3 regions of the Proteus faecis genome follow, and region 3 is predicted to be linked to each of the others. Evidence: predicted binding sites of a transcription regulator. Region 3 holds the regulator's gene; each other region holds the start of a gene.
What was found. The regulator CRP, encoded in region 3, controls carbon source genes, mostly activating them, when cyclic AMP is high. The targets are predictions, from matches to a motif close to ATGTGANNNNNNTCACAT.
Positions count from the first base shown of each region.

Region 1: the regulator CRP is predicted to act here: its motif matches at 8,508-8,525, upstream of glpT (glycerol-3-phosphate transporter).
Region 2: the regulator CRP is predicted to act here: its motif matches at 3,576-3,593, upstream of QSH13_RS15890 (NupC/NupG family nucleoside CNT transporter).

Region 1 covers NZ_JASVWV010000011.1:114,938-125,131, reverse strand. Annotated here, with positions in the region: gene frdA (fumarate reductase (quinol) flavoprotein subunit) at 1-955, opposite strand, end outside; gene epmA (elongation factor P--(R)-beta-lysine ligase) at 1,897-2,874, shown strand; gene QSH13_RS14310 (hypothetical protein) at 2,917-3,330, opposite strand; gene QSH13_RS14305 (LemA family protein) at 3,327-3,869, opposite strand; gene QSH13_RS14300 (hypothetical protein) at 3,878-4,951, opposite strand; gene QSH13_RS14295 (LemA family protein) at 4,982-5,539, opposite strand; gene glpQ (glycerophosphodiester phosphodiesterase) at 5,727-6,806, opposite strand; gene glpT (glycerol-3-phosphate transporter) at 6,943-8,295, opposite strand; gene glpA (anaerobic glycerol-3-phosphate dehydrogenase subunit A) at 8,676-10,194, shown strand, end outside.
Region 2 covers NZ_JASVWV010000015.1:48,095-58,288, reverse strand. Annotated here, with positions in the region: gene zipA (cell division protein ZipA) at 187-1,215, shown strand; gene ligA (NAD-dependent DNA ligase LigA) at 1,398-3,425, shown strand; gene QSH13_RS15890 (NupC/NupG family nucleoside CNT transporter) at 3,654-4,838, shown strand; gene QSH13_RS15885 (DUF3820 family protein) at 5,009-5,224, shown strand; gene QSH13_RS15880 (MarR family winged helix-turn-helix transcriptional regulator) at 5,227-5,667, opposite strand; gene QSH13_RS15875 (SDR family NAD(P)-dependent oxidoreductase) at 5,852-6,604, shown strand; tRNA gene QSH13_RS15870 (tRNA-Ala) at 6,665-6,740, opposite strand; tRNA gene QSH13_RS15865 (tRNA-Ala) at 6,768-6,843, opposite strand; gene gltX (glutamate--tRNA ligase) at 7,001-8,419, opposite strand; tRNA gene QSH13_RS15855 (tRNA-Val) at 8,738-8,813, shown strand; tRNA gene QSH13_RS15850 (tRNA-Val) at 8,853-8,928, shown strand; tRNA gene QSH13_RS15845 (tRNA-Val) at 8,972-9,047, shown strand; tRNA gene QSH13_RS15840 (tRNA-Lys) at 9,089-9,164, shown strand; tRNA gene QSH13_RS15835 (tRNA-Lys) at 9,203-9,278, shown strand; tRNA gene QSH13_RS15830 (tRNA-Lys) at 9,320-9,395, shown strand; tRNA gene QSH13_RS15825 (tRNA-Val) at 9,410-9,485, shown strand.
Region 3 covers NZ_JASVWV010000006.1:200,435-210,628, forward strand. Annotated here, with positions in the region: gene polA (DNA polymerase I) at 1-1,131, shown strand, start outside; gene def (peptide deformylase) at 1,222-1,740, opposite strand; gene spfP (small protein SpfP) at 2,027-2,074, shown strand; gene yihA (ribosome biogenesis GTP-binding protein YihA/YsxC) at 2,225-2,857, opposite strand; gene ppiA (peptidylprolyl isomerase A) at 3,128-3,697, shown strand; gene QSH13_RS10360 (aminodeoxychorismate synthase component II) at 4,071-4,646, shown strand; gene argD (bifunctional acetylornithine/succinyldiaminopimelate transaminase) at 4,764-5,978, shown strand; gene crp (cAMP-activated global transcriptional regulator CRP) at 6,071-6,703, opposite strand; gene QSH13_RS10375 (OsmC family protein) at 7,016-7,423, shown strand; gene QSH13_RS10380 (phosphoribulokinase) at 7,513-8,382, opposite strand; gene QSH13_RS10385 (YheU family protein) at 8,448-8,669, opposite strand; gene QSH13_RS10390 (hydrolase) at 8,666-9,646, opposite strand; gene QSH13_RS10395 (LysE family translocator) at 9,746-10,194, shown strand, end outside.

The sequences.
Region 1 (10,194 bases), on a different contig from region 3:
GACGTAAATCAAGATGAACAACATCACCACGGTGAGTTTTGATGGTACGGCCTGCACGCCACTCATGCCAGAAAGCTTGAGAAACTTTATCGCGAGGACCTAATTCCATGTATTTATTTTCTGGTTTACCTAATGGTGTTTCTGGTCCTAGACCGTAATCTTGCAGATAACGATAGCCATCTTTATTGACCAGAATACCACCTTCACCACGACAACCTTCGGTCATCAGGATACCTGAACCAGGTAGTCCAGTTGGGTGATATTGAACAAATTCCATATCACGCAGTGGAACGCCATGACGTAAAGCGATACCCATACCATCACCAGTAACAATACCGCCATTGGTATTGAAACGATAAACACGTCCAGCACCACCCGTTGCCATAATGACAGCATTAGCACGGATCTGAACTTTCGTACCTTCCATCATATTAATAGCAACAAGACCACGAGCGTGACCTTCATCAACGAGGATATCGAGAACAAAGTGTTCGTCGAAACGTTGAATTTGTGGATATTTTAAGGATGTTTGGAACAGGGTATGTAGCATATGGAAGCCGGTTTTATCGGCTGCGAACCAGGTCCGTTCGATCTTCATCCCACCAAAACGTCGGACGTTGACTGACCCGTCTTCTTTACGGCTCCAAGGACAGCCCCAGAGTTCTAGTTGAGTCATCTCTGTTGGACAATGCTCAACGAAGTAATCTACGACATCCTGTTCACACAACCAGTCACCGCCTGAAACGGTATCATTGAAGTGGAAATCATAGGAGTCGTGAGCCTGAGTCACTGCTGCTGATCCGCCTTCTGCTGCCACGGTGTGGCTACGCATTGGGTAAACTTTTGAGATCAGAGCAATTTTCAGTTGAGGATTCGCTTCCGCTGCAGCTATTGCTGCTCGTAAGCCTGCGCCCCCGGCTCCGATTATCGCTATATCGGCATTAAAGGTTTGCACTGCGCTTCTCCATTGTTCAAGTGAAAATTGGAATAATTGTCTAGAATTCAATTCACTGACATTATTAATTTGTAATGCTATTTTTTTAAGCTATCCGTAACTAAATTGTTTCACTGCCTTGTGACTGCGCTTGATAACATCTTTATTATCATTGACTGTAATTTTAGTATAACGAAATGTAGGGCACCGAAATTTGATATGAATGATGGTTTTCCCGTATTTCGCAAAAAAAGTGTGATCCACACCAAGAATTCTGGGTTTTGATAATAAGCCACCAGAGAAACTTGAAGATCAAATAGAATATATTTTTCTAAATTGGAAATTATAAATAGTAATGAATAATCTGTTTTGAAAGTATAGATAACTTTAATTGAAAATGACAATGGTTTTTTGTTACATCTTGATTTTAAAAGGTAAATTTTTTTATCTTTCTTAAGTCTAATTTAAATAAATAAAATTCCATTCTAAAAGTTAAAATAAATTTTTTACTATTTATCTAAAACAAATCGGTTTGTCTTGTTAATTGTTAATAAAATATTAATAATATTTCTAAAGGTTTTTAATTCTAATCAAAATACGTAGATTTAAATAGAAAGTTAACTTTGAAGTTTAGATGAGCTTGGCTATTTAAATATAAGAATAGTGTTAGTTTATTGTTATTTCTAATTGAGAAAAAGAATTATTCTAATTAACTCTTATTATAAAAATAGCGAAAAATCACGGTGTTTTTGACGCTAGGTTGGTGTTTATTTAAACGATAAAAAGTGCCCAAAAGTAGATGTTTTGTAGAATTATATTTATTTGTCTTATGTGTTTTTACTTAAAAAAGAAAAGAATGGTGAAAAAATATAAAATGAACCCCTCTTTATTAGCAGAAATTTGTCTGTTGAAGAGGATGCGAGTAAACTGCACGCTCTGTTTTCTGTTGGAGTTTTTCGTTTATGAGTGAAATCGCGGATTGGCAGCCAAGCGCCTCAATCGCCAACTTACTAAAAAAGGCGAAAATAATCAGTAATATTAGGCGTTTTTTCACTGATCGTGGCGTGTTAGAAGTTGAAACACCGATGATGAGTCAGGCTACCGTTACCGATGTTCATCTTTACCCATTTGAAACCCAATTTGTGGGGCCAGGTGCTTCTCAAGGGCTAAAACTTTATTTGATGACAAGCCCAGAATATCATATGAAGCGTTTATTAGCCGCAAACAGTGGGCCGATTTATCAAATGGGGCGTTGCTTCCGTAATGAGGAAGCCGGTAGATATCACAATCCGGAATTTACGATGCTAGAGTGGTATCGCCCTTGTTTTGATATGTACCGGTTGATGAATGAAGTCGATGATTTACTGCAAGAAGTGTTAGATTGTGAAGCATCGGAGTCACTCTCTTATCAACAAGCATTTTTGCGTTATCTCGATATTGACCCTTTATCTGTTGATAAAGAAAAATTGCGTGAAGTGGCGGCAAAACTGGATTTATCAAATATTGCAGATACGGAAGAAGATAAAGATACGCTACTTCAGTTGCTATTTGTTTCTGGCGTTGAACCTCATATCGGTTTAGAAAAGCCAACCTTTATCTATCATTTCCCTGCGTCACAAGCCTCATTAGCTGAAATTAGCTCTGAAGATCATCGTGTCGCAGAGCGTTTTGAAGTCTATTTTAAAGGTGTTGAATTAGCGAACGGATTTCGTGAACTGACGGATGCACAGGAACAACGACATCGTTTTGAACGTGACAATCGTCAGCGAGTAGCAATGGGATTACCAGAGCAACCTATTGATGAGCGCTTTTTAGCTGCTCTTGAAGCCGGATTACCGGAGTGTTCAGGTGTGGCTTTAGGGGTTGATCGCCTTATTATGCTGGCTCTGGGGGTAGAACGCCTTAGTGATGTTATTGCATTCCCCGTTTACAGAGCATAAATACAATATCGATAATGCTAAAAAGAGAGCCTTGGCTCTCTTTTATTTTTTAGATTTTCGATTTTGTCTTCGTTTTTCCTCTGCTTCAAGGGCTTTTTCTTGAAACTTCGCAAACTTATCCCCTGTTACGTCTTTCATATAGCGATAGTTAATAAACCAAAACGTAATACACGAAAATAAAATAACCCACCAAATTAAGAGTAGCTTTAATGAAGAATTAACACCCAGCATTAAATGAAAACTAATTAAGACCATTAAGCTGACAAATATCGAACTAAATAATCCTCCTGCAATTTGTGACATATATTTTTTTAAAGGAGTGATACTGATTAATGGCAAAATAATAGCCATAGAGAACAGTACGCCAAATGTGGCAAACATAATAATCGAGATAGGTTCATTAAAGCTTAGAAACCAATCCGTTATACCAAAAAAAGAAAAGGGAATTTCTATCATAAAGTGGCCTCCTTACTAGGATAGAAAAGAGGGATATCTTTAAAATTAAAAATAAGCTTAAACAATACATTAGGAAAAATGTGTATTTCAGTATTATAGAGTGTGACAGATTGATTAAAAAATTCACGTCTATCTGCAATACACTCTTCTAATTCTTTCGCTTGTGTCTGTAATAGGCGTAAATTTTTCCCACTGATAAGCTCAGGGTATTTTTCAGCAATAATTAGTGATGTTTTTAATTGTGGGAATAGCTGATTAGCTAGTTTAATTTTTTCATCCAATGCCATAGCTTGTAAATAGCTATTTCTATTTTCAGTAAGCTGGTTAAATAATGCTTTTTCGTGTTCCATTGCTTTTTGTGTTATTGCTGTCAGCATTGGGAGCAGATCAACTTGTTTTTTTAATAAAACATCAATATTTGCAAAGGCTTTATAGCAATTATTTTTTAGCATCACCATATTGTTATAAATCATCACTAATTGGCGTATTAAAAAATAAACCAAGGCGAGAATAAAAATGATGAAAATAAGCCATTCCATATAATCAATTACCAAGATGAAGAGGTGTTATTAAAATAAAGTGTTAGGATGCCGTCTTGATATTCCATCGGTATTGCTAGAATGGAAAAGATAACAAAAAGGGCAATGATAACGATGATAGTCGCGTTACGACGAAAAGGACGCGCTTTGTTCCAACGAACAACATAGTCTTGTGGTGATAAACCTAATAGATAGTGAGGAGCACTGTGTGTGATCACTATTTTATCATTGATAGGTTCTGCACTACCTATTAGTAAATAAGTAGCATCAGCCTCTAAGATATACTCCTTAAAACGTTTATTGTTATATTCCAGATCTTGATGAGGATTGATACCAAGATGAACTAAAGGTTTATCAGCCGCAAGAATTTGAATTGATCCGCTATCATCTGTCATCGTGAAATTATTGATCTTTTTTTCACAGAGTGTTTGATGATAGCTTTTTTTGCCTTCTTTATTTGTGGATACGTTATATTCATAATAGATGTAGCCATAACACTCTTTTTTACCTAGGCGACTTATTAGTTTTTCACCCGCAGTTATCTTGCCTTCAATTTCAACAAGTCCAATGGCTAAAGAGCGGATTTTCGATGTTGCTAGAATTTTTTGAAAGCGTAAAAAACGTTTTTCAGGTGTTCTTTTGGCGATTTGGTAAACAAACATTAAAACGAAACTTAAAAAGAACAATCTTTGATCAATAAACAAACTGAAGCTTAAACTTAATAATAAGAGGCTAATAAATATGGTGTTGATAAGTGCCGAAAATTTAGAGGTTCCTTCATTTTGTAATTGGTGGTAATTTTTTATCGCTTTTTCACCAATATTAGCAATATGGTTTGAAATACCATATGCAAATAGCAAAATAACAGCGAATGCAATACAGGAGATCAGATTAACAACAGAGTTTTCGCCACTAGGATAAACGTTAGTTTCTTGTGAGAAAAAAAGGTAATTCCCTGCGGCAAATGCGATCCCTAAAAAGGGAATAATACTCAAGTTGTTTTTCTTTTTCTTCGAGCGTTTACTACGTAAAAAATAGATTAATACGCCCACAGCACAGCCGATAAAAAAATAAATTAACACTGCAATTTATCCTTAATGCGGTTATTTAACTTACTTAAAATGAATCCCTTCAAACTTCATCTCTTCTTTTGGTATTTCTAGTAATTGCATACGTTCAAAGCGAAAAAGGCCGGCAATTAAGCTATCAGGAAACATCTCTATTGCGGTGTTGTAGTGAGTCGTTGCATCATTAAATCCTTCACGACGTTGAGCAATTTTATTTTCTACATCGCTAACTCCGGTTTGAAGTAGTGCTAATTGTTCACCTGAAATTAATGTTGGATAATTTTCAGCGAGTGCAATCATACCCCGTAAAGCGGTATTCATTTCATTTGATGCACTGATTTTTTCATTAATATTTTGTGCTTTAAAATAGCGTTGTCTTGCGTCACTTAATGCAATAAATACACTTTTTTCGTGTTCCATTGCTTTTTCAGCTATTGCCATTAATTGAGGAATTTGGTCAGCTCTTTGTTTTAAAATAACGTCAATATTCGCAAACTGATTACTTACTTGATTGCGTGCCGCAATGAGTCGATTGTAAGTTGAAATTCCCCAACCAATAAATAGAACGATAAGAACAAGTAAAATAATAGCCATTATTGTCATTGTGATCCCTTCCTCTAAATATTTAATAAATAATGATAGTTAAATCAAAAAGTGATTATGATTTTTTAATAAAATTATGAGAACAAGTTAGAGAAAGATGAAGAAATATACAATCAGAATGGACGCAAAGATCCTACCCTTTTAAAAAAGGGTAGGATACTCGTTATACTTCAAGCTGTATTTTGAATTATTTAGCTTGTTTTTGTAGGAACTTAACGCCTAAATCAGGGAAGTCCGTAAAGACACCTTCTGCACCAGCTTGGTTATAAATAATATCGTATAGCTGATCACCATCTTTTGCGTATTTAGGCAGTTTATCAATACGAACAGTAAATGGATGAATGGTGAGTTTGTTGGCGTGGGCATCAGCCGCCATACCCGTTAATGTGACTTTTTCTGGTGTTGAGTTCTCTTCAACTAACATGTGGTAGTCAGGACCAATTCCATCTGCATAAGTTGCAATTTCTTTCATTGCTCCTGGCTTGAACATCCACTCATAGCTGTAATTTGTCCATGTACCATCAGGCTGTTTTTCATAGGTTTCATTCCAGTCAGTGTATGCAATTAACTGAACAAGTTTTAGATCCATGCCCATTTTTGGCATCAACTCTGTTTTGATGCGTTTTAGGTCGTTAGCATCGAATGATTGCAGATAAACATTGTCGGTTTTTTTTGTATAACCGTACTGTTTAAGGACTTCCAATACTTTGGTGGTAATGTCTTTGCCTTCTTGTTCATGGAACCAAGGCGCTTTAATTTCAGGGTAAATACCAATATCTTGGCCTGTAGATTTGTTTAGACCTTGGATAAATTCAATTTCTTCTTGGAAAGTATGTATACGAAAATCTGATTTACCCATAGGGAAACGATTTGGGTAACTTTGGACTTTTTTACCGTCAACAATGTCGAAGCCTTCAGTAAATTTCAGACCTTTAATTTCCTCAAGCGTAAAGTCGATGGCGTAATAACGACCATCTTTTCTTGCTCTATTAGGATAACGGTCAGCCACATCTGTTACACGATCAAGATAGTGGTCATGTAAAACAACTAATTCGTTGTCTTTGGTCATCACTAAGTCTTGCTCAAGATAATCTGCGCCTTGGGCATAAGCTAATGCTTTGGCTGGTAGCGTATGTTCAGGCAAATAACCACTTGCACCACGGTGAGCGATAACGACCTTATCACTTGCCGTTTGTGCGATTGCACTTAAAGATAGAGTTAAAAGAACGCCTGCAACTAACGGTTTTATTCTAAAAGATGTACTCATAAAGCAGCTCCATTTTAATTCTACGTACAATAAAGTTATGTACAGTTGGCAATAAAAAAAGCCACATCAAAATAGTTGATGTGGCTTGGTTTTTAGAGATGAGATTTAACTAATTTCATAAATAATCAGTTAGCGATTATTCGTACTTCTGAAGCATTTCACGTTTGTGTTTGGTTTCTGTAACCATCACGATAAGTAATAATACAACAGACAGTGCACTACCGCCGATCATGACCATAAAGCCACCATCCCAGCCGAAGTAGTCAACGGTGTAACCTACGATAGCACTTGCCGCAACAGAACCACCTAAGTAGCCGAATAGACCAGTAAAGCCTGCTGCTGTACCTGCTGCTTTTTTCGGTGCAAGCTCAAGCGCATGCAGACCAATCAACATAACAGGACCGTAGATTAAGAAACCGATGATTAACATACACGCCATATCAACATTCGGGTTACCCGCTGGGTTCATCCAGAATACGATAGTTGCGATAGTAACTAAGGTCATAAAGAACACACCTGTTGCACCACGGTTACCTTTGAACACTTTATCCGACATCCAACCACACAGCAGTGTGCCCGGAATACCTGCGTATTCGTATAAGAAGTAAGCCCATGATGATTTATCCATTGCGAAGTGTTTTACTTCACGCAGATATGTTGGTGACCAGTCCAGTACGCCGTAACGCAATAAGTAAACAAACACGTTTGCGATTGCAATCATCCACAGAAGTTTGTTAGGGAACACATACTTCATAAAGATTTCTTTTGCAGTCAGTTCTTGCTCGTCTGTTTCTTTATAATCAGGTGGGTAGTCATTTTTGTACTCTTCAATCGAAGGAAGACCACAAGATTGAGGAGTATCGCGCATTAATGCGAATGCAATCATTGCAACTAAAATTGCTGCAAATGCTGGCATATATAACGCTGCTTTCCAGTCGTTAAACCATGCCATACCTAATAAGAATAGTAATGGAGGTAAGCCACCACCAACGTTATGCGCACAGTTCCAGATAGAAACGATACCGCCACGTTCTTTCTGTGACCACCAGTGCACCATAGTACGTCCACAAGGAGGCCAACCCATACCTTGGAACCAACCACAAAGGAACAACAGAACGAACATAATCATAATGCTCGAAGTTGCCCATGGTACAAAGCCCATAATTAGCATCACTGCGGATGCTAAAATAAGACCTGCAGGTAAGAAATAACGAGGGTTTGCACGGTCAGAGAATGAACCCATGATAAACTTAGAGAAGCCGTAAGCAATCGAGATCCCTGATAAAGCAAAACCTAGGTCACCTTTAGAAAAACCTTCTTCTACAAGATAAGGCATTGCTAACGCAAAGTTTTTTCTTACTAAATAATAAGCAGCGTAACCGAAGAAAATTCCCATAAAGATCTGCCAACGCAGACGACGATAGACGGGATCTATCTGCTCTTTTGGCAAACGCGCTTTATGTGGCGCAGGTCTAAACAGACTTAACATATTAGCCTCCGATGGCTTTTATTTTAATATGTTGATATTAAATAATGACAAAACGAACAACGAAGTTATCAAAAAATTTTCTTTAACGAACTTAATAGTAAACTTATACAATCAAATTTACTGTGAGGTATTACTCAGTTGTCGAATAATTTTTCAAGATGTGCAATTTTGAGTGATATGTTAACTTTATCAAATACTTTTTGTTAAATAATTTGTGATTAGTATCACATATGTGGTTTTAATTTTTCACTCGTGAGCGTTTCTCTTTCGTTTTTGCTCATTATCAAACATTAACCACATTTTTTGTGTATCTTATACACTATAATTAACGCTAAAGAATAAATAAGCGTTTGCTGAATGTAATGTGAGAGGGCATCTCTATGATGAGCGGTTCACCAGTGACAGAAACTGATGTCATTATTATTGGCGGGGGAGCAACCGGTGCAGGCATGGCAAGAGACTGTGCACGCCGTGGATTACGTTGCGTCCTGCTAGAAAGACATGATATTGCAACCGGTGCAACCGGTCGAAATCATGGATTGTTACACAGTGGTGCGCGTTATGCAGTAACAGACCCAGAGTCAGCGCGTGAGTGTATTGAAGAAAACATGATTTTGAAACGGGTCGCTCGTCACTGTGTTGAAAAAACGGATGGCCTTTTTATTACCCTTCCTGAAGATTCTTTAGAGTTTCAACAGACCTTTATTCAATCTTGCCAAGCTGCAGGTATTGATGCTCAAGCGATTTCACCTGAAGAAGCTATTCGCTTAGAGCCATCTGTTAACCCGAATTTAATCGGTGCAGTTAAAGTACCTGATGGTACTGTCGATCCTTTCCGTTTAACTGCAGCAAATATGTTAGATGCCCGTGAACATGGTGCACAAGTCCTGACTTATCATGAAGTTGTTGGGCTTATTCGTGAAGGTGACCGTGTTAAAGGTGTGAAAGTTTACGATCATCAAGCGAAAAAACTGTATGAAATTCGTGCGCAAATAGTGGCAAATGCTGGTGGAATTTGGGGGCAAAAAATTGCGGAATATGGCGAGTTAAAAGTGCGTATGTTCCCAGCCAAAGGCGCATTATTGATTTTGGGTCATCGTATTAACAATATGGTGATCAATCGCTGTCGTAAGCCTGCTGATGCCGATATTTTAGTTCCTGGCGATACCATTTCATTGATTGGTACAACATCAACACGCGTACCTTACGATGAAATTGACAATATGTATGTCACTCCTGAAGAAGTCGATATTCTTATTCGTGAAGGTTCAATGTTGGCGCCAAAACTGGCTCAAACTCGAATTTTGCGTGCTTATGCAGGTGTGCGTCCTTTAGTTGCAAGTGATGATGATCCATCCGGTCGTAATGTGAGCCGTGGTATTGTTTTACTCGACCATGCTCAACGTGATGGATTAGAAGGTTTCATTACAATTACTGGCGGTAAATTAATGACTTACCGTTTAATGGCTGAATGGGCAACAGATAAAATCTGCGAAAAATTAAATGTCTCTGCTAAATGTACAACAGCAGAGGAAGCCTTACCGGGCTCCCGTCAATCTGCAGAGCAAGCATTACGTAGTGTTGTTTCATTACCCGCACCAATTCGAGGCTCTGCGGTTTATCGCCACGGTGATTTAGCCAATAAATTATTGAGCAATGAGCGTAGCGATAAGAGTTTAGTCTGTGAATGTGAAGCCGTTACTGCGGGGGAAGTTCGCTATGCTGTTAACTCTTTAACTGTCAATAACTTACTTGATTTACGTCGTCGTACTCGGGTAGGAATGGGAACATGTCAAGGTGAGCTTTGTGCGTGTCGTGCCGCAGGTTTATTAAACCGTTTACAAGTCACTACTCCTCACGAGTCAGAGCAGCAGCTTGCTCATTTCTTAAATGAGCGTT
Region 2 (10,194 bases), on a different contig from region 3:
TATAGGGAGATAATCAGCCTTACTAGTCATGAATTGTCTAAAAAATGTGCATAAGAGATTGATGTGTGTATCTTTGTGACAAGAAAATTAAGTATTGGCTTGCACTTATGAGCATTGGCAAATACTCTTAGTAAAAAGTAATATTTGCCAACGTGGCTATTAAACCTCAAGACAACAGAGATAGAAATGATGCAGCAAAATTTGCGTCTGATATTAATCGTTGTTGGTGCGATTTTAATCATAGCTTTGTTATTACACGGCTTATGGATTGGTCGAAAAGAGCGTTCTAAGCTTTTCCGTAATCGCCCAGTAAAACGTCAGAAACAGAATTATCAGTCAGATGAGAACGATGACGAACCACAATACGCTGAGGTTAGTCATCAAACATCAACTTTATCCTCTACTGAAAAGCGGGAGAGTGAGCCACCGATAAAATCGGCGCCTCTACATGAACCTGAGATTTCAGTGGTAGATAGTGATCCATTAATGTCTGAAACCCAAACAAAAGGGAACTCTCACGATACTTCATTACAGCAAGAGCCCACTCTTGGTGTTTTTGATGTTATTGAAAAAGAGCCTGCACCTATTGTTAGAGATGAGCCCAAACAAGCTCCTGCGGTTGATGTTGCGAGTGAAATAAAATCACACGTTAATACAGAAAACCCATCCGCAGGCTTTGAGCCTTCAATTTCAGAGACAGCGGCTCATGTGACTCCTGTTGAACCTGAGGTTTCGCATCATGCTCCTGCTGAAGAGTCAATAGTAGAATCAGCTCCGCAAGCATCAGAAGCAGAGAAAGAGCTGGTTATTGTTCTAAACGTAAGTGCACATCATGGTCAAATGCTGGATGGTGAAGTGTTAATGCAAAGTATCATTCAAGCTGGATTCCAGTTTGGTGAAATGAATATTTTCCATCGTCATCTTAATCCAACAGCTAATGGGCCTGTGTTGTTTAGTTTAGCGAATATGGTGAAACCGGGAACATTTAACATTGATACAATGGCGGAATTGACGACACCTGGTGTATCAATGTTTATGATGGTGCCATCTTATGGTGATGCTAACCAAAACTTTAAATTGATGTTACTTACAGCTCAACGTATCGCATCTGATGTAGGTGGTGTTGTGCTGGATGATGAACGTAAACTCTTAACGCCACAAAAAATTGAGCTTTATAAATCTAGAATTCGCAGGACGTTGGATCTAAATCAATAGCTTTATACTCGTCATACTTCAAGTTGCAGCGTTGTTGACTACGTTCATTCGCACTAGTCACATACTGATGTATGCTCCTAGCGATTCATTTACTTGTCGCCTAGCTGCACTTCGAATTATTTAGAGTATATATCTGTAAAAATACCCCCGCTTGCGGGGGTTTTTCTTCTTTGGTGATAATCATGAATAAAAACACTCAACAAAAAATTGATAAACTTCGCGTTACTCTACGTCACCATGAATATCTCTATCATGTCATGGATGCTCCTGAAATACCTGATGCTGAATACGATCGCTTAATGAATGAGCTAAAAGCATTAGAAGCTGAATATCCCGAATTAATTACCTCTGATTCGCCTACACAGCGAGTTGGTGCCTTACCTCTAACGGCATTTGAGCAAGTGAGACATGAAATTCCGATGCTCTCCTTAGATAATGCTTTTGATGAAACGAGCTATCTGGCTTTTGATAAGCGCTTACGTGAGCGTTTGAAAAATAGTGAAGAGATCACTTTCTGCTGTGAATTAAAATTAGATGGATTGGCAGTCAGTTTACTTTATGAAAATGGAATATTAGTGCAAGCTGCAACGCGTGGTGATGGTACAACAGGGGAAAATATCACTGAGAATGTGAGAACGATAAAAGCCATTCCACTACGCTTATATGGCGAAAATATTCCTGCTCGTATTGAAATTCGTGGCGAAGTCTTTATGAATGAAAAAGGGTTTGAATATTTAAATGAGGAAGCTCGTCGCACAGGTGGAAAAGTTTTTGCTAACCCTCGTAATGCTGCTGCTGGATCATTAAGACAGCTCGATCCCCGAATTACAGCAAAACGTCCATTAACCTTTTTCTGTTATGGTGTTGGGGTACTCGAAGGTGGAGAATTACCAACAAGCCACTATGCGCGTCTACAACAATTTAAAAAATGGGGATTGCCCGTTAGTGACGCTGTAAAACTTTGCACAGGTAGCAAGGCAGTACTTGATTTTTATCACCACGTAGAAGAGGTTCGCCCTAATTTAGGTTTTGATATTGATGGTGTTGTTATCAAAGTTGATGATATTGCACTGCAAGAAGAGCTCGGTTTTGTATCAAGAGCGCCACGTTGGGCCATTGCTTATAAATTCCAAGCTCAAGAGCAAATGACAATCATTAAAGATGTTGAATTCCAAGTAGGGCGCACTGGTGCTATTACACCTGTTGCACGTTTAGAACCTGTTCAAGTTGCAGGTGTTGTCGTGAGTAATGCAACATTACACAATGCTGATGAAATTGAACGCTTAGGGATACGCATTGGTGATACGGTAGTTATTCGCCGAGCAGGTGATGTTATTCCTCAGGTTGTTAGTGTGATTGAAGAAAAGCGCCCTAATGATGCTCAAGAAATTGTCTTTCCGACACATTGTCCGATTTGTGATTCTGATGTTGAGCGTATTGAAGGTGAGGCAGTTGCTCGCTGTACAGGTGGCTTAATTTGTGGAGCGCAACGTAAAGAAGCGCTTAAACATTTTGTTTCACGTCGAGCTATGGATGTGGATGGAATGGGCGATAAAATTATCGACCAACTGGTTGAGAAAGAATATGTCAAAACGCCAGCGGATCTGTTTCGTTTAGATGAAAAAATCCTATCGGGTTTAGAGCGAATGGGTGAAAAATCAGCTAAAAAATTGATCACTGCTTTAGACAAGGCTAAATCGACGACATTTGCGCGTTTTATTTATGCTCTTGGTATTCGTGAAGTTGGTGAAGCAACTGCAAGTGGATTGACAACACATTTCTCAACTCTTGATGCATTACGAAATGCGGATGTTGAAGCGCTAAAATTAGTCCCCGATGTGGGGGATGTCGTGGCTAAACATGTCGTTAATTTCTTCCAAGAGGAACACAATCGAACGGTTATTGATCAATTGATCAATGATGCTGGTATTACTTGGCAAGCACCTATTATTGTGACTCATGAAGTGGGTGAAAATCCTTTTGTAGGTAAAACCGTCGTGTTAACTGGCTCACTTTCACAGTTAACCCGTGATGAAGCAAAAGATAGATTAGTCGCGTTAGGTGCAAAAGTGAGTGGAAGTGTTTCTAAAAAAACTGATATGGTGATTGCGGGTGAAGCAGCTGGCTCTAAGTTAGTGAAAGCTAATGAATTAGGGATAACTGTTATCGATGAAGATGAGATGATACGATTACTTGAACAATCGAAATAATCATTCTATTATTTAATAAATGCTACTGGGAAACCGTCCTAGTAGCATTTTTCACTTAAGCTAAATTTACATTTAATGTTCCTTAAGTAACTTTAAAAGTGTGATCAACCTATCTTATTTAACAATTAGTGTGTATGTGGTTTCATGGTATTGTGACAAAAATCACATCCTAATGTTACGCGTTACATAAAATGCTCTACAAGATTTATTTTTATTTTTGGAGCATGCATGTCTTCTATCATTCACTTCGTTTTAGCACTCGCCGTTATTGGCGCATTAGCATTCGTTGCGAGTAACAACCGCAAAGGGATCCGTCTGCGTTATATTGTGCAGTTATTAGTTATTGAAATCGCATTAGCATGGTTCTTCCTCAACTCTGATGTTGGTGAAGGTTTTGTTCGTGGATTCGCTGGATTATTTGATCACTTATTAGGTTATGCCGCACAAGGTACTGAGTTTGTATTCGGTGGCATGATGAAAGGTGGCTTAGCATTCTTCTTCCTGAATGTTTTATGTCCAATTATCTTTATTTCTGCATTAATTGGTATTCTCCAACATATCAAAGTATTACCTTTCGTGATCCGTATTATCGGTACAGTGCTTTCTAAAGTGAACGGTATGGGGAAACTGGAATCATTCAACGCAGTGAGCTCACTGGTTCTCGGTCAATCAGAGAACTTTATTGCCTATAAAGATGTATTAGGCAAAATGTCTCAGCGTCGTATGTACACAATGGCGGCAACAGCAATGTCGACAGTATCAATGTCGATTGTTGGTGCATACATGACAATGTTAGAGCCAAAATATGTCGTTGCTGCTCTAGTACTGAATATGTTCAGTACTTTTATCGTCCTTTCTGTGATTAACCCATACTCTGTTGAAAATGAAGAAGACATCCAAATGGGGAATCTGCATGAAGGCCAAAGCTTCTTTGAAATGTTAGGTGAATACATCTTAGCTGGTTTCAAAGTTGCATTAATCGTTGCTGCAATGCTGATTGGTTTTATTGCATTAATCGCTGCAGTAAATGCGATTTTCAGTATGATTTTTGGTATTAGTTTCCAAGATTGCTTAGGCTATGTTTTCTATCCATTAGCATGGGTTATTGGTGTTCCAGAGCAAGATGCATTACGTGTTGGTAGTGTTATGGCAACTAAACTGGTGTCTAACGAATTTGTTGCAATGGGTAGCTTACAAGATATTGCGGCTGAAATTTCACCACGTTCTGTTGGTATCTTATCTGTATTCTTAGTTTCATTTGCTAACTTCTCTTCAATCGGGATTGTTGCAGGTGCGATTAAAGGTTTAAACGAAGTACAAGGAAACGTTGTTTCTCGTTTCGGTTTAAAATTACTGTTTGGTTCTACATTAGTAAGCTTTTTATCCGCAGCTATCGCAGGTCTGTTTGTTTAATCTCGAAAGATAAAATAGATAGGTAGCATGTGAATAAAATAACAATGTAAACTGCATCACTTGTTAAGCAAGTAATAGAAAATTAAGCAGTACCTTTTGGTACTGCTTTTTTTATCATTAAATTACCCTATAATTAACTCCATTCCTTCGATGACAATGTGGTAGAGAACATGTTAGAGAAACAGCACCTTATCGATATAGCAAACACACAAATGCCATTTGGCAAGTACAAAGGGCGTATGCTGGTTGATTTACCGGAAGAGTATTTATTGTGGTTTGCAAAGAAAGGCGAGTTTCCTGAAGGTAAGCTTGGTCAACTAATGGAGATGACCTTAGCAATTAAGATTGAAGGTTTAGAAGGGTTATTAAAGCCATTAAAGCGGTAATGTTAATTATTATCTATACCTGATTTTTCAGGTGTTAATGCATTAATAATTTTCTGACTTAATTCAATAAATAATGTTTGTTCTCCGAGTGTTAAACATTCACTTATTTTTTCTGCATTTTGTTTTCGACCTAATGCTGCTCTTGCTAAAAAAGCGCGACCCTCATCAGTTAAATGGGTAATAAATTCACGCTTATCTTTTTCAGAACGATTTTGTGCAATAAATCCTAAGGATTTTAATCCCCGCATAAATTTCGACAAATTTTGCCTTGAAATAGCTAAAGAATCACTCAATTGAGAAGGGGTTAAATCACCTCGTAAGCGTAATAATTCTAAAATATCATATTGACTCCACGTGACTTGCTCTGGGGTATAACGAGTTCGCTGCGCGACTAATGTACATTGTAATAATGACAATGCATTTTCTAATTCACACTTTTCCATAGCTACGCCACCTCATGAATAATATTAACTAAAGTTAATATTATCAGGTCATTCACTGCGAATAAACTTTATATTGATTAACCAAAGTTAATCAAATAGAATGATTATATAGTTAACTTTAGTTAACTACTTTTGGGGCATCTGATAAAATGCGATGCCATTGTTAAGAGGTAAAGTCGAAATGATGGACTACTTTAAAAATAAAGTGATTTTAGTTACAGGTGCAAGTACAGGTGTAGGTGAAGGTATTGCACAATTACTATTTCAACGTGGTGCAACGGTTTTTATTACAGGTCGGCATTTAGAGGAAATAACAAAAACAGCACAGTCAATTGATATAACAGGCAAGAAAGTCATTGCTTTACAGGCTGATATGACTTCTTTTTCTCAAGTTGAAGAAATGATTGAAACTATTATTGCTCAAGCGGGAGCATTACATGGCTTGGTTAATAATGCAGGGATCACGGGGCCTCACAATACATCTATCGTGGATTATGAGATTGAAGATTGGAAATCAGTAATTGATACAGATATCAATGGCGTATTTTATGGGTTGAAATATGGCATACCGGCAATATTAAAAAGTGGTGGCGGAAGTATTGTGAACCTTTCTTCATCTAATGGTATTGTGGGAATTGCGGGTATTTCAGCATATACAGCGGCTAAACACGCCGTGTTAGGGATCACTCGTTCAGCTGCGCTTGAGTTCGCAGACAAAGGAATTAGGATCAATGCCATTGGGCCTGGGTATGTTGATACACCAAGGATGCAGTTGTTACCAGATGAAGTACGTGAATGGATGGCGAATACACATCCAATGAAAAGGATGGCAACCAGAGAAGAAGTTGCTAAAACGGTTGCTTTTTTACTTTCAGATGAGAGCAGTTTCTCAACAGGGGCATTTTATGCCATTGATGGTGGTTACACTGCACAATAGAAATAAATAAAGTGAGAAAATAAAAAATCCCGAAGATTTCTCTTCAGGATCTTAAAATTCTGGTGGAGCTAAACGGGATCGAACCGTTGACCTCTTGCATGCCATGCAAGCGCTCTCCCAACTGAGCTATAACCCCACATATTGGATTGTTCTAGAAGTATATTGGTGGAGCTAAGCGGGATCGAACCGCTGACCTCTTGCATGCCATGCAAGCGCTCTCCCAACTGAGCTATAGCCCCAACATACTGGAACGGGCTTGATAATAGGCAACAAGCACAATACTGTCAATCAGTTAATCTCACATTATTTATTGATTGCTGAAAAAGAGTACAAAAAAAAGATACATTCCTTATTTTAGGGATGTATCTTTCTTGATAAGCAAGATTAACGAGTAAATTAAGCTTGGTTTTCTCTTTCAGTAATAAAGTCTAATGCTTTATTAATACGTGCAACGCTACGAGTTTTTCCAATCGCGTGAACGGTAACATCTAATCCTGGAGATTGGCCTGCACCAGTTACAGCAACACGTAATGGCATACCTACTTTACCCATACCTACTTCTAATTCATCAGCAGTATCTTGAATAGCTTGGTGAATATTTTCAGCTGTCCAGTCTGTAATTGCTGATAATTTATCGCGAACAACTTCTAATGGTTGACGAGCAACTGGGCGTAAATGTTTTTTCGCTGCTGTTTCTTCAAAGGTTTCGAAATCAACATAGAAGTAATGGCAACTTTCAGCCATCTCTTTTAATGTTTTGCAACGTTCACCTAATAATTTGATCAACTCAACTAATGATGGACCATTACTAGTATCGATATTTTGTTGTTTGATATGCCAATCTAAATGAACTGCGACTTTCTCTGCTGGCAGTGTATTGATGTAGTGATGGTTTAACCAGAGTAGTTTATCAGTATTAAATGCGCTTGCTGATTTACTGATAGCTTCTAAAGTAAAGTGTTCAATCATTTCATCAATAGTAAAGATCTCTTGGTCGCCATGAGACCAACCTAAACGCACTAAGTAGTTTAATAGTGCTTCTGGTAAATATCCTTCATCACGATATTGCATTACGCTGACAGCGTTATAACGTTTAGATAATTTTTTACCATCATCACCTAAAATCATTGATACGTGAGCATATTCAGGTACAGGCGCACCTAATGCTTTGAGAATATTGATTTGGCGAGGAGTGTTGTTGATATGATCTTCACCACGAATAACGTGAGTGATTTCCATGTCCCAGTCATCAATAACAACACAGAAGTTATAAGTTGGAGAACCATCAGTACGACGAATAATCAGATCATCAAGCTCATGGTTACTAAATTCAATTGGGCCACGAATTTTGTCATCAAAAATAACAGAACCTTCTTGTGGGTTTAAGAAACGCACAACATGAGGCTCATCAGCAGTGTGATTATGGTTACCACCACGGCAACAACCATCGTAACGCGGTTTTTCACCTTTTGCCATTTGATCTTCGCGGAGTTGTTCTAAGCGCTCTTTAGAGCAATAACAACGGTATGCAGTACCCGCAGATAACATTTGATCAATCACTTGGTTATAGCGATCGAAACGTTTAGTCTGATAATAAGGACCTTCATCCCAATTCAGATTTAACCAATTCATACCGTCCATGATTGCATCGATGGCTGGCTGTGTAGAACGTTCTAAGTCGGTATCTTCTATACGCAGTACAAATTCGCCCTTATTGTGACGGCTATATAACCAGGAATAAAGTGCGGTACGCGCACCACCAACATGTAGATAGCCAGTAGGACTTGGTGCAAAACGGGTTTTTATTTTACTCATTGGGATTGCCTTTGTACGTCTTACTTAATAGATAAGTAATCGTGATTATCAAAAAAACGAAATGGTTATCTTATTTTATCACTGGATGTTAATTCCTCAATGGCATTAAGCCTTTAACAGAGATAAAATTTTCAAATTGATGATTTTTTGTTTGACGAAGAGTATCCGTAGGATTATTTTGGTTAATTGCTGTGTCACTTATGGTGCTAAAAAAAGCATCTTGACTAAAAATAAAACGAACGATCATTTTCACAATAAAAAACTGATAAAAATCGTTGACTCATAGCGCAGTATCCCTATAATGCACCCCATCACGACGGGCGGTTAGCTCAGTTGGTAGAGCATCTCCCTTACAAGGAGGAGGTCGTTGGTTCGAGCCCAATACCGCCCACCATTATTTTCGTCGTGATAAGTTGTATGATTTAGTGTGATTGGGCGGTTAGCTCAGTTGGTAGAGCATCTCCCTTACAAGGAGGAGGTCGTTGGTTCGAGCCCAATACCGCCCACCAATTACACTAAAGCGTGGTAGTGAGAATTTAGTCATTATGAAGTGGGCGGTTAGCTCAGTTGGTAGAGCATCTCCCTTACAAGGAGGAGGTCGTTGGTTCGAGCCCAATACCGCCCACCACTTCATCCGGTTATTTCGCGCAATATCACACAGTTAGGTATGGGTCGTTAGCTCAGTCGGTAGAGCAGTTGACTTTTAATCAATTGGTCGGGCGTTCGAATCGCCCACGACCCACCATTCCTAAAAATACAACATAAAGTAGTGAACATTGTGACGGGTCGTTAGCTCAGTCGGTAGAGCAGTTGACTTTTAATCAATTGGTCGGGCGTTCGAATCGCCCACGACCCACCATTCACAAAATCACTTACAGATTTACGCAAAAATTATTAAATGGGTCGTTAGCTCAGTCGGTAGAGCAGTTGACTTTTAATCAATTGGTCGGGCGTTCGAATCGCCCACGACCCACCATTTAATAGTTCAGCGGGCGGTTAGCTCAGTTGGTAGAGCATCTCCCTTACAAGGAGGAGGTCGTTGGTTCGAGCCCAATACCGCCCACCACTTCTTTTTATACCTTCTTCTTTATTTTCCTCACGTTTCTCTAAGATAATCGATAAAAGCCATTTAGTTTTTAATAACTGTATGATGAAATCTAGTTATACTTTTAAACCTTAATTTTTCTCTCTCTGTGTCTGCTGCCTTATTACTTTGCTGACCGTCTTATCATGACTGTGTATTCCTACACGTGTATGCTTTCCTCCTCCTTATATTGAGCTCATTCCTTTATACCAAAGCAATACTTAGCTACTGCTCTTGTTTCTTTTGATCTATGAGTTACTAAGATTGTTTTAACTTGTTATTGCATTGTGCTTTCTGTGAAAAGAGAGCATAAGCCGGATTCTTTATTATTGCTTTTTTATCCAATCATGTTTTTAACATTTAAATTGGAGCGCTTAAAAAGAAGTTATTCTTTTATTGTTAAGTTAATCATTTTAGATCAGAGAGTTAACTCAGTAGAAGATATGTATTTATTTTTGAGTAGAGAACAAATTTTGAACTGAAAATATAAAAATAATGACTCTAATTGAAAAAGAAATATCTACTCCTTTTTAGTGTAAATATAGGTTTTTCCAGTTTATTCGTAAAATTAAACAACCTTAAATACACTGTTATCAATTATTTGAGCATTTTTTATGAGCAATATCTCTCATAAAATGAGTAAGTTAAAACATTTTAAGTCATCATATGAAAAATATGTGGTACACCTTTT
Region 3 (10,194 bases):
GTTCAATCTCAAGAGATCACACAGCGTTTAGCTGAAATTGAAAAAGAGACGTTTGCGTTAGCGGGGCAAGAATTTAATCTCTCTTCACCTAAACAGTTACAAGAAATCTTATTTGATAAACTGCAATTACCTGTTATCAAGAAAACCCCAAAAGGGGCACCATCTACCAATGAAGAAGTATTGGAAGAATTAGCGCATAGTCATGAATTACCTCGTTTAATTTTAGAGCATCGTGGTCTGGCGAAACTAAAATCTACCTATACGGATAAATTGCCATTAATGGTGAATAGCAAAACGAAACGTGTACATACTTCCTATCATCAAGCGGTGACGGCAACGGGGCGTTTATCTTCTCGTGATCCAAATCTTCAAAACATCCCAGTAAGAAATGAAGAAGGACGCCGAATTCGCCAAGCATTTATTGCGCGTGAAGGTTTTAAAATTGTGGCTGCCGACTATTCACAAATTGAATTACGGATCATGGCGCATTTATCGCAAGATAAAGGTTTGTTAGATGCCTTTGCTCAAGGTAAAGATATTCACCGTGCAACGGCATCTGAAGTATTTGGTATTCCTTTAGAGGAAGTAACCTCTGAACAACGTCGTAGTGCGAAAGCGATCAACTTTGGTCTTATTTATGGCATGAGTGCATTTGGTTTATCACAACAGATTGGTGTTGAGAGAAGAGAAGCTCAGCGTTATATGGATCTTTACTTTGAACGTTATCCTGGTGTCTTGGACTATATGGAACGTACACGTAAACAAGCTTCTGAACAAGGCTATGTTGAAACCTTAGATGGTCGTCGCCTCTATTTACCAGAAATTAATTCAAAGAATGCAATTCGCCGTAAAGCGTCAGAGCGTGAAGCGATTAACGCGCCAATGCAAGGTACAGCGGCGGATATTATCAAAAAAGCAATGATCGCTGTGGATAATTGGATTTGCAATCAATGTCCTGCTGATGTGCATATGATTATGCAAGTACATGATGAATTAGTGTTTGAAGTGCGCGAGTCTTACCTAGAAAACGCAAACGCCATGATCCATAAATTGATGGAAAGTAGTATGGAATTAGCTATTCCGTTGAAAGTTGAAGTGGGTGTTGGTAATAACTGGGATGAAGCACATTAATTTTCTGTGTACTAAAAGAAAAAGCTCGGTTAATACCGAGCTTTTTTATGTCAAAACTTATCAAAATGTGAAAAAGAGATAAGTGAATAATTAAGCAACTTGTGAGTCTAGCAGTTTGCTCAATTTCTTCTGTTTTTTCTCAATACGTTGACGTTTTAACGGAGATAAATGGTCAATAAAGAGTTTACCATCAAGATGGTCTAACTCATGTTGAATGCAGCCTGCAAACAAATCAGAGGCTTCTAGTTCAATTACATCACCATTTCTATCCAATGCCTTAACCTTTAAGAAACGGTAACGCTGTGTTGGCGCAAAAGAATCTGGAATAGATAGACACCCATCCATCATATCCATCACTTCATCTTCAGTGCTGATAATTTCAGGATTGATAAGTGCAATCGGTTGATCTCGGTTTTCAGAAACATCAATTACAACAATGCGTTTAGATACATTAACCTGAGGTGCTGCTAAGCCAATACCTCGTTCTGCATACATGGTTTCAATCATGTTATCGATTAATGTGCGTATTTCGTCATCTACTTTTTCCACTGGTACTGCGACTCTGCGCAGACGCTCATCTGGAAAACGCAGGAGCGGTAATACAGCCATGGATACCTCATTTTATCGCTAATTACATATTTACTACGGTCTCGCGATAAGCGTATCACAAAATCATTAAGGAGAAACCGCACCTTTTGTGTGATTTGTTCTATTTTTAATCATATTCACGCGAGTGATTAAAGTCTCATAATTATGTAATTAAACTACATTTATTTATGATTTGAATACATAAACACATAGCTGAATCGTGTCTGCATGTGAAAAAAAATTACAAAAGGGCTTTTATTAACCAATAAAATAGAGTACATTATCTCTCGTAGGGTACAGAGGTAAGATGTTCTATCTTTCAGACCTTTTACTTCACGTAATCGGATTTAGCTGAATATTAGCTGCCCCAGTCGACTTTATTTCGACTGGGGCATTTTTTTATCTAAAATTCACTGATATGGTTTGTGCGAGAAGTGAAAGGGAAAAATGATTTCCCTTTTATCAAAAGAAGATCAGAGCGCTATCGTTGAGAAAAAGAAGATAATTAGGCGTTATCATCATTTATAGGTTGCTCTTCTGAGCCTGAAAACCATTCATTAAGCGTGTTACGTAGTTTATCAATGCCAATTTTTTTCAATGATGAAAAATATTCTACGCGGATATCACCTACTTTATTTGCTAGTTCTTCACGTACGCTCATGAGCTGCTTTTTACGCGCGCCTGATGCTAGTTTATCTGCTTTAGTCAGTAAAACGAGAGTAGGTAGCTCTGAGCCTACAGCCCAGTCAATCATTTGCATATCGAGATCTTTTAATGGATGACGAATATCCATTAAAATAACTACACCTTTTAAGCACTCTCTTTTTTGTAGGTATTCACCTAAAGAGCGTTGCCATTTACGCTTCATTTCCTCAGGAACTTGGGCATATCCATAGCCTGGTAAATCGACTAAGCGTAAACCTTCTTCAATTTGAAAAAGGTTGATTAATTGAGTACGGCCTGGGGTTTTACTGGTTCTGGCTAATCCGTTTTGTTGGGTTAACGCATTTAAAGCACTGGATTTACCGGCATTAGAGCGACCCGCAAAGGCAATTTCAATTCCTGAATCTGGCGGTAAATGACGGATATCAGGTGCACTGATGATGAAATGTGCTTTTTGGTAATTAAATTGGGTCATTATGGTATAAACCTCTCTGAAATAATGCGGCTTTTCATGCATACTCATTTCAATTTTGCATGAAAATGAATATCTAAAATATTTATTTGCTCTATTTTGGCGCAATTTAATGACTTATAACAGCGATTAAAAATTAAAATTTACTCTGTTATAACGTAATTAGACTTATTGAGCGTAAATAAAGGTAAATGATTGGCACTATTTACCTCAGCGAATTAGAATCGCTGCATATTAAGTAAGTTGTAGACTATTAAAGTAAAGGATCCCTGCATGTTAAAACGTTTTCTTGTCACCTTCGTTACCGCTTGCACTTTAACAACAGCGACTTTTGCAATGGCAACGGGAGAAACCTTCGTTAAATTAGTCACCTCTGAAGGTAATATTGAAATATCACTGGATAATAAAAAAGCGCCAATTACAACGAAAAATTTTATTCAGTATGTTGAAGATGGGTACTATAACGGCACTACTTTTCATCGCGTTATTCCTGGTTTTATGGTTCAAGGTGGTGGTTTTACTGCTGATTTACAGCAAAAACAAACCAGAGCGCCAATTAAAAATGAAGCCGACAATGGATTACGTAATGTAAAAGGTTCTATTGCCATGGCGCGCACGTCAGATAAAGACAGCGCAACCAGCCAGTTCTTTATTAATGTGGCTGATAATGCATTTTTAGATCACGGTCAACGTGATTTTGGCTATGCTGTTTTTGGTAAAGTTGTGAAAGGAATGGATGTAGTTGATAAAATTTCACAAACACCGACTCGGAATATTGGACCTTACCAAAATGTGCCAGTAAAAACGGTCACTATTTTATCTGCGGAAGTTGTAAAACAATAAACGCATTATTAGGATAGGATATTTACTTATTCTAATAAGATAGAAAGCATATAAACCGGAATGAATGTTTTCATTCCGGGGGTTTTAGTACGAAAAAAATATTTTTATCCTTCTTTTTTTCGTGTGATCTCCTGCAATAAGTATTCATTACACTATTAATCACTCTATTCATCATCAATTATCGTCATTCTTGTTATTGCGCAATAAACCAGCAGGTTTTCTTGCTTACTATTCATATTTTATACCTGTGCTATGATAATCGGCTTTGTTGTACCCAAGTCGGTTAAACAACGAGCTATTTTGGCAAATCTACACTCGCTTTAAAATAGTAATAAAACAGATAATGATAAGAAAATCAGTCGGATAGGCTAATATGCTGTTACTTATTGATAATTACGATTCGTTTACTTACAACCTCTATCAGTATTTCTGTGAATTGGGTGCTGAGGTTGTTGTTAAGCGTAACGATGAGATCGGACTTAAAGAGATAGAAAAGATGATGCCAGCACATCTTGTGATCTCGCCAGGACCTTGTACTCCTGATGAAGCTGGGATCTCTCTTGAGGCTATACAGCGGTTTGCCGGTGAAATTCCTATTCTTGGTGTTTGTCTTGGACATCAAGCAATAGGGCAAGCTTTTGGTGCGTCGGTTGTTAGAGCGCGAGAAGTGATGCATGGTAAAAATTCATTAATACATCATAATCAACAAGGTGTTTTTAAAGGGCTTAATCGACCGTTAAGTGTGACGCGTTACCACTCTTTAGTGATTGATGCGACAACATTGCCTGTACCTTTTGAAGTGACGGCATGGAGCCAACATGATGGAAATGTTGATGAAATTATGGGAATTCGCCATCGTACTCTACCAATTGAAGGGGTTCAATTTCACCCAGAAAGTATTTTAAGTGAACAAGGGCATGAGCTATTAAATAATTTCCTTAAATATTAAATGGATAGAATTTAAATAGTGAAATAACGTCTTTTTATACAAAACCACATTTGATTTTTTATTCATATTTAGTGATTATATTTTCATATTGAATGTGAATAACGATCAGGTGGGGTAATGACAAAGCAAAGCATTAACAGGGCAACTTACGATAAAGTAATGTTGCCAATTTATTCACCCGCAGAATTTATTCCTGTCAAAGGGGTGGGGAGTCGTGTTTGGGATCAGCAGGGAAAATCGTATATTGATTTTGCTGGTGGTATTGCTGTTTTAGCATTGGGGCATGCTCATCCGGCTCTAAATCAAGCCTTGAAAGAACAAAGTGAAAAACTTTGGCATGTTAGTAATATTTTTACTAATGAACCTGCATTACGTTTAGCTCAAAAATTAATAGATAACACATTTGCAGAACGTGTCTTTTTTGCCAATTCTGGCGCAGAAGCGAATGAAGCAGCATTTAAATTGGCTCGCCATTATGCCATCACTCGCCATAGTCCTTATAAAACTAAAATTATTGCTTTTCACCATGCATTTCATGGCAGAACGTTGTTTACAGTATCTGTTGGTGGACAACCTAAATATGCCGATGGTTTTGGCCCTAAGCCCGCTGATATCGTACATGTTCCTTTTAATGATTTAGAGGCTGTTAAAGCAGTAATAGATGATCACACATGTGCCATTGTTTTAGAGCCAGTTCAGGGTGAAGGTGGCGTAACAGCAGCAACACCTGAGTTTATGAGAGGGCTACGAGAGTTGTGCGATAAGCATCAAGCTCTGCTTGTCCTTGATGAAGTACAAACAGGTATGGGGCGTACAGGTAAGCTTTTCGCCTATATGAACTATGATGTGACACCCGATATTATTACAACTGCAAAAGCGCTAGGGAGTGGTTTTCCACTCAGTGCGATGTTAACAACAGATGAGATAGCTTCTGTCATGGGCGTAGGGACTCATGGTACAACTTATGGTGGTAATCCATTAGCTTGTGCAGTGGGTAATGTTGCATTTGATTTAATTAATACATCTGAAGTACTTGAAGGTGTAGAAAAGCGTTATCAATGGATTGTGGATGAACTGGTGGCAATCAATCAAACGTATAATGTCTTTTCGCAAATTCGAGGACAAGGTTTATTGATTGGTGCACAATTGGCACCGCAATATGAAGGTAAAGCCAAAGAGTTACTCGGTCTTGCAGCCAAACATGGTTTAATGATGTTAAACGCAGGAGCCGATGTGATGCGTTTTACACCATCGTTAATTATTACTCAAGAAGAGCTACAAGAAGGAATGGTGGCATTAAAAGCGGCTATTGCAGAATTTGTAAAAGGGTAGTATCAACGAAAAACCCCATCAACGAAGATGGGGCTTATACAAAAGTATATCAATAGCCCTTTTATGGGCTATTGTTTGTTCGAGAGGGAAACTTAGCGAGTCCCGTAAACAACGATAGTTTTACCGTGTGCGGAGATCAAGTTTTGATCTTCCAACATTTTCAGAATACGGCCTACAGTTTCGCGTGAACAACCAACGATTTGACCAATTTCCTGACGTGTAATTTTAATTTGCATGCCATCAGGATGCGTCATTGCATCGGGTTGTTTTGCTAAGTTTAATAAGGTTTGTGCAATACGACCTGTTACATCAAGGAAAGCAAGATTACCTACTTTTTCTGATGTCGTTTGTAATCTGTTCGCCATTTGAGCAGAAAGGCGCATCAGAATATCAGGGTTAACCTGAATTAATTGGCGGAATTTTTTATAGGAAATTTCTGCTACTTCACAGGCTGTTTTTGCTCTAACCCATGCACTACGTTCTTGATCTTCTTCAAATAATCCAAGTTCACCGATGAAATCCCCCTGATTTAGGTAGGAGAGGATCATCTCTTTTCCTTCTTCATCTTTAATAAGAACAGCCACGGAACCTTTAACAATATAATAAAGTGTTTCCGCTTTCTCACCTTGGTGGATCAGCGTGCTCTTGGATGGATATTTGTGAATATGGCAGTGTGACAAAAACCATTCAAGAGTCGGGTCTGTTTGCGGCTTGCCGAGAACCATTCGCGTTATCCTCTGTACGTTAAATGCAGCCTTTCAAAACGGATAGGTTCCCTTTTGAGACAGCGTGCTTAAAAATCCTATCTTTACCTATTAACTTCCTGAGAACACGGTAAGTTAATATGGAATAGATTATAATAAATGAGAAAATAATGCATTGATCTTAACCACTATCATCAAGCAGATATTGTTTTTAACACAATTAGTGCATTAAGTCTCGTTTTACGCAGTCAGCATAATAAACCTATTTGCTAATTGCTAGTTGAATTATGAGAATGTACTCTTTTAGTTTCTGTCATCTTTAGGGGAAAATAAATGGAAGCGAGAGTTAAGTGGGTTGAAGATTTATCTTTTGTCGGTGAATCTTCATCTGGCCATCAAATTATGATGGATGGGAATTCAGGAGATAAAGCCCCAAGCCCAATGGAAATGGTTTTAATTGCTGCGGGTGGGTGTAGCGCTATTGATGTTGTAAGCATTTTACGAAAAGGTCGTCACCAAGTGACTGATTGTGAAGTAAAATTAACATCAGAACGACGTGAAGAAGCTCCTCGTTTATTTACTGATATCAATTTACATTTTATTGTTTCAGGTAAAGAGTTAACGGATAAAATTGTAGAACGAGCGGTTCAATTATCGGCAGAAAAATATTGTTCTGTTTCTTTAATGCTAGGAAAAGCAGCCAATATTACGCATTCATTTGAAATAAAAAATGCTGACTAATTTTGATATTTTAAAATAAAGTTTAATTTGAAAAATAATATCCCTTAATTAATGGGATATTATTTTTATAGAGATAATTTTTATTTTGGTTAACTTATCTTTTCGCCATTTAATAATTTTTTGACTAATGGCGCCATAATTAATTCCATCGCTAATCCTAATTTCCCTCCTGGTACAACAATCGTGTTTATTGTCGACATAAATGAGCCATGTAGCATTGCAAGTAAATAGGGAAAATCAATATCGGTTAAGCCTCGAAAACGAATAACAATAAAGCTTTCATCCAGAGTGGGAATTGCTTTAGCAGAAAAAGGATTCGAAGTATCAACAGTTGGGACTCGCTGGAAATTAATGTGAGTGCGTGAGAATTGAGGAATAATGTAGCTAATATAATCATCCATTGAGCGTACAACTGAGTCTCTTACTGCCTCTTGCGAGTGTCCTCTTTCTGTGGTGTCTCGAATAAGCTTTTGTATCCACTCTAGGTTTACGATAGGAACAACACCGACCAATAAATCAACATGTTGAGCTACATTATGCTCGTTGGTAACAACGCCACCATGTAATCCTTCATAAAAGAGAACATCAGTATTATCGGCTAAGGGTTCCCAAGGGGTAAATGTTCCTGGTAATTGATTGTAAGGTGTTGCTTCATCATAAGAGTGTAGATATTTGCGAGATTGACCTTGCCCAGTATCACTATATTGACTTAATGTTTTGCTCAGTAAGCTAAAATCATTTGCTTCAGGGCCAAAATAACTGATATGTCTACCTTGTTCTCTGGCTTTTCTTATCGCCATATCCATTTCGGGACGGGTATAGCGATGGAAACTATCGCCATCAATCAATGCGGCATTTGCATTGAGTTGTTGGAATATTTTACGAAAAGCTTGGCTTGTTGTGGTAGTTCCTGCACCACTTGAGCCAGTCACTGCGATGATAGGATGCTTGATTGACATAGGTTATCCTTTTGCTAAATAAGGTTGGCCCTTATTGATGGCGATGCATCGCTTGCTTTGAATAATTAATCAGAGCGAAACTGCGATGCAGGCATAATATTAACGCTCTCATGAAGTTCAGACCAAACCAACACGGCCTCACCAGATTTAAGTTGTTTTTTTACATCGGCGACTTTTTGTTCAAGCGTTTTCTCTTGGATACCATAATCAGTGCCTTCTCGTAAAACAAAACTTTCAATAAGATTATCAAGTGTCTCTGTGGAAAGCTCATTCCAAGGAATTATCATTGGGTTTTCTCCAAATAAGCGGATAACCAGTCAGGTATTCGGCTTTCAAGCCACATCACTGGTTTTGATAGTTTTCCACCAACAAATCCCACATGCCCACCAAATTCTGTAAGTTGATATTCAATATTATTGGGGAGTGTTCTGACATCAGGGATCACATCTGCAGACATAAATGGATCATCTTTAGCATGAATGATAAGCGTGGCTTTCTTTATTTTGTTTAATAAAGGTAATGCACTGCATTGGCGATAATAATCTAACGCATCTTTAAAGCCATGAATTTTAGAGGTAATAAGATCATCAAATTGGCGTAGTTTTTTGATGGATTTTATCGTCAATAAGCTGATCGGTAAGGACTCTGGATAACGAATAAGTTTTCGTGTTGCGTTATTTTTGAGTTCTTTTAACAGATACCATTGATAAAAACGAGAAAAGCCATGTTCAATTTTTGTTGAGCATGGTTCTAGCATTAATGGTGCAGAGACAATAACGGCCGCATCTACAACCGCATTTTCACCACTTTCCGCTAGATAATAGGCAAGCATATTTCCACCAAGAGAATAGCCAACCGCAGCTGTAGGTTGCTCACCCAATTCCTTTTTCAACCAATTTAAGAAGTAGCGAGCATCTTCCGTTTCACCTGAGTGATAAATACGGTTTTGTCTATTGGGTTCACCACTACATCCTCTAAAGTGCATCACAACACCTAGCCAGCCTCTCTCTTTTGCTGCGGTTAACATGCCGTGAGCATAAGGGCTACTAAATCCACCTTCTAAGCCATGAAAGATGACTAAGCGCGGTTTATTGAGTGCCGTTGTCGGATCTTCACTCCACGCTAAATCAACAAAATCGTTGTCTGGAAGATTGAGTCGTTGCCAGTGTGGCGTCAATTGTGGCGTTCTACGTACAATTCTTGGTAAGAGCGTCTGTAAGTGTGGATTTTTAGCCCAACGCATTGGATTAAAGTATTGAGACATATTTTCCGTCTATCAAAATGAATTAACACTTGTTTGCTAAATAACATACTGCTATTTTCGGTGAAAATAAAACGCCTGTCACATTTTTGAGTCTTTATCATGACAATTAGCCTTATTTCTTCCTTAACTATTTTCCTGTTTATTGCTGCGATAACACCCGGACCAAACAACTTACTGCTTACCTCATCAGGGGCAAATGTAGGCTTTAAAGGCTCGTTAAAACTAATGGCTGGCATTATGTTAGGTATGCAATGCGTTTTATTGAGCTCTGCATTTGGTGTTGCCACTTTATTGATAATTTATCCTGCTCTGCATATCGGATTGAAAATAGTTGGGAGTGCGTATTTGCTTTGGCTTGCTTGGAAAACCGCGGCATCATCTTATCAGCGTTTAGATATTCCAGCAAAAGCCTTACAGGCAGTAAGTTGGTTTCAGGGTGGATTATTGCAATTTCTAAATCCAAAAGCGTGGATGATGGGATTAGGTGCTGTAGGAAGCTTCAGTTTATCAGGCGATGCTTATTTTAGTTCGATTATTACTATTAGTAT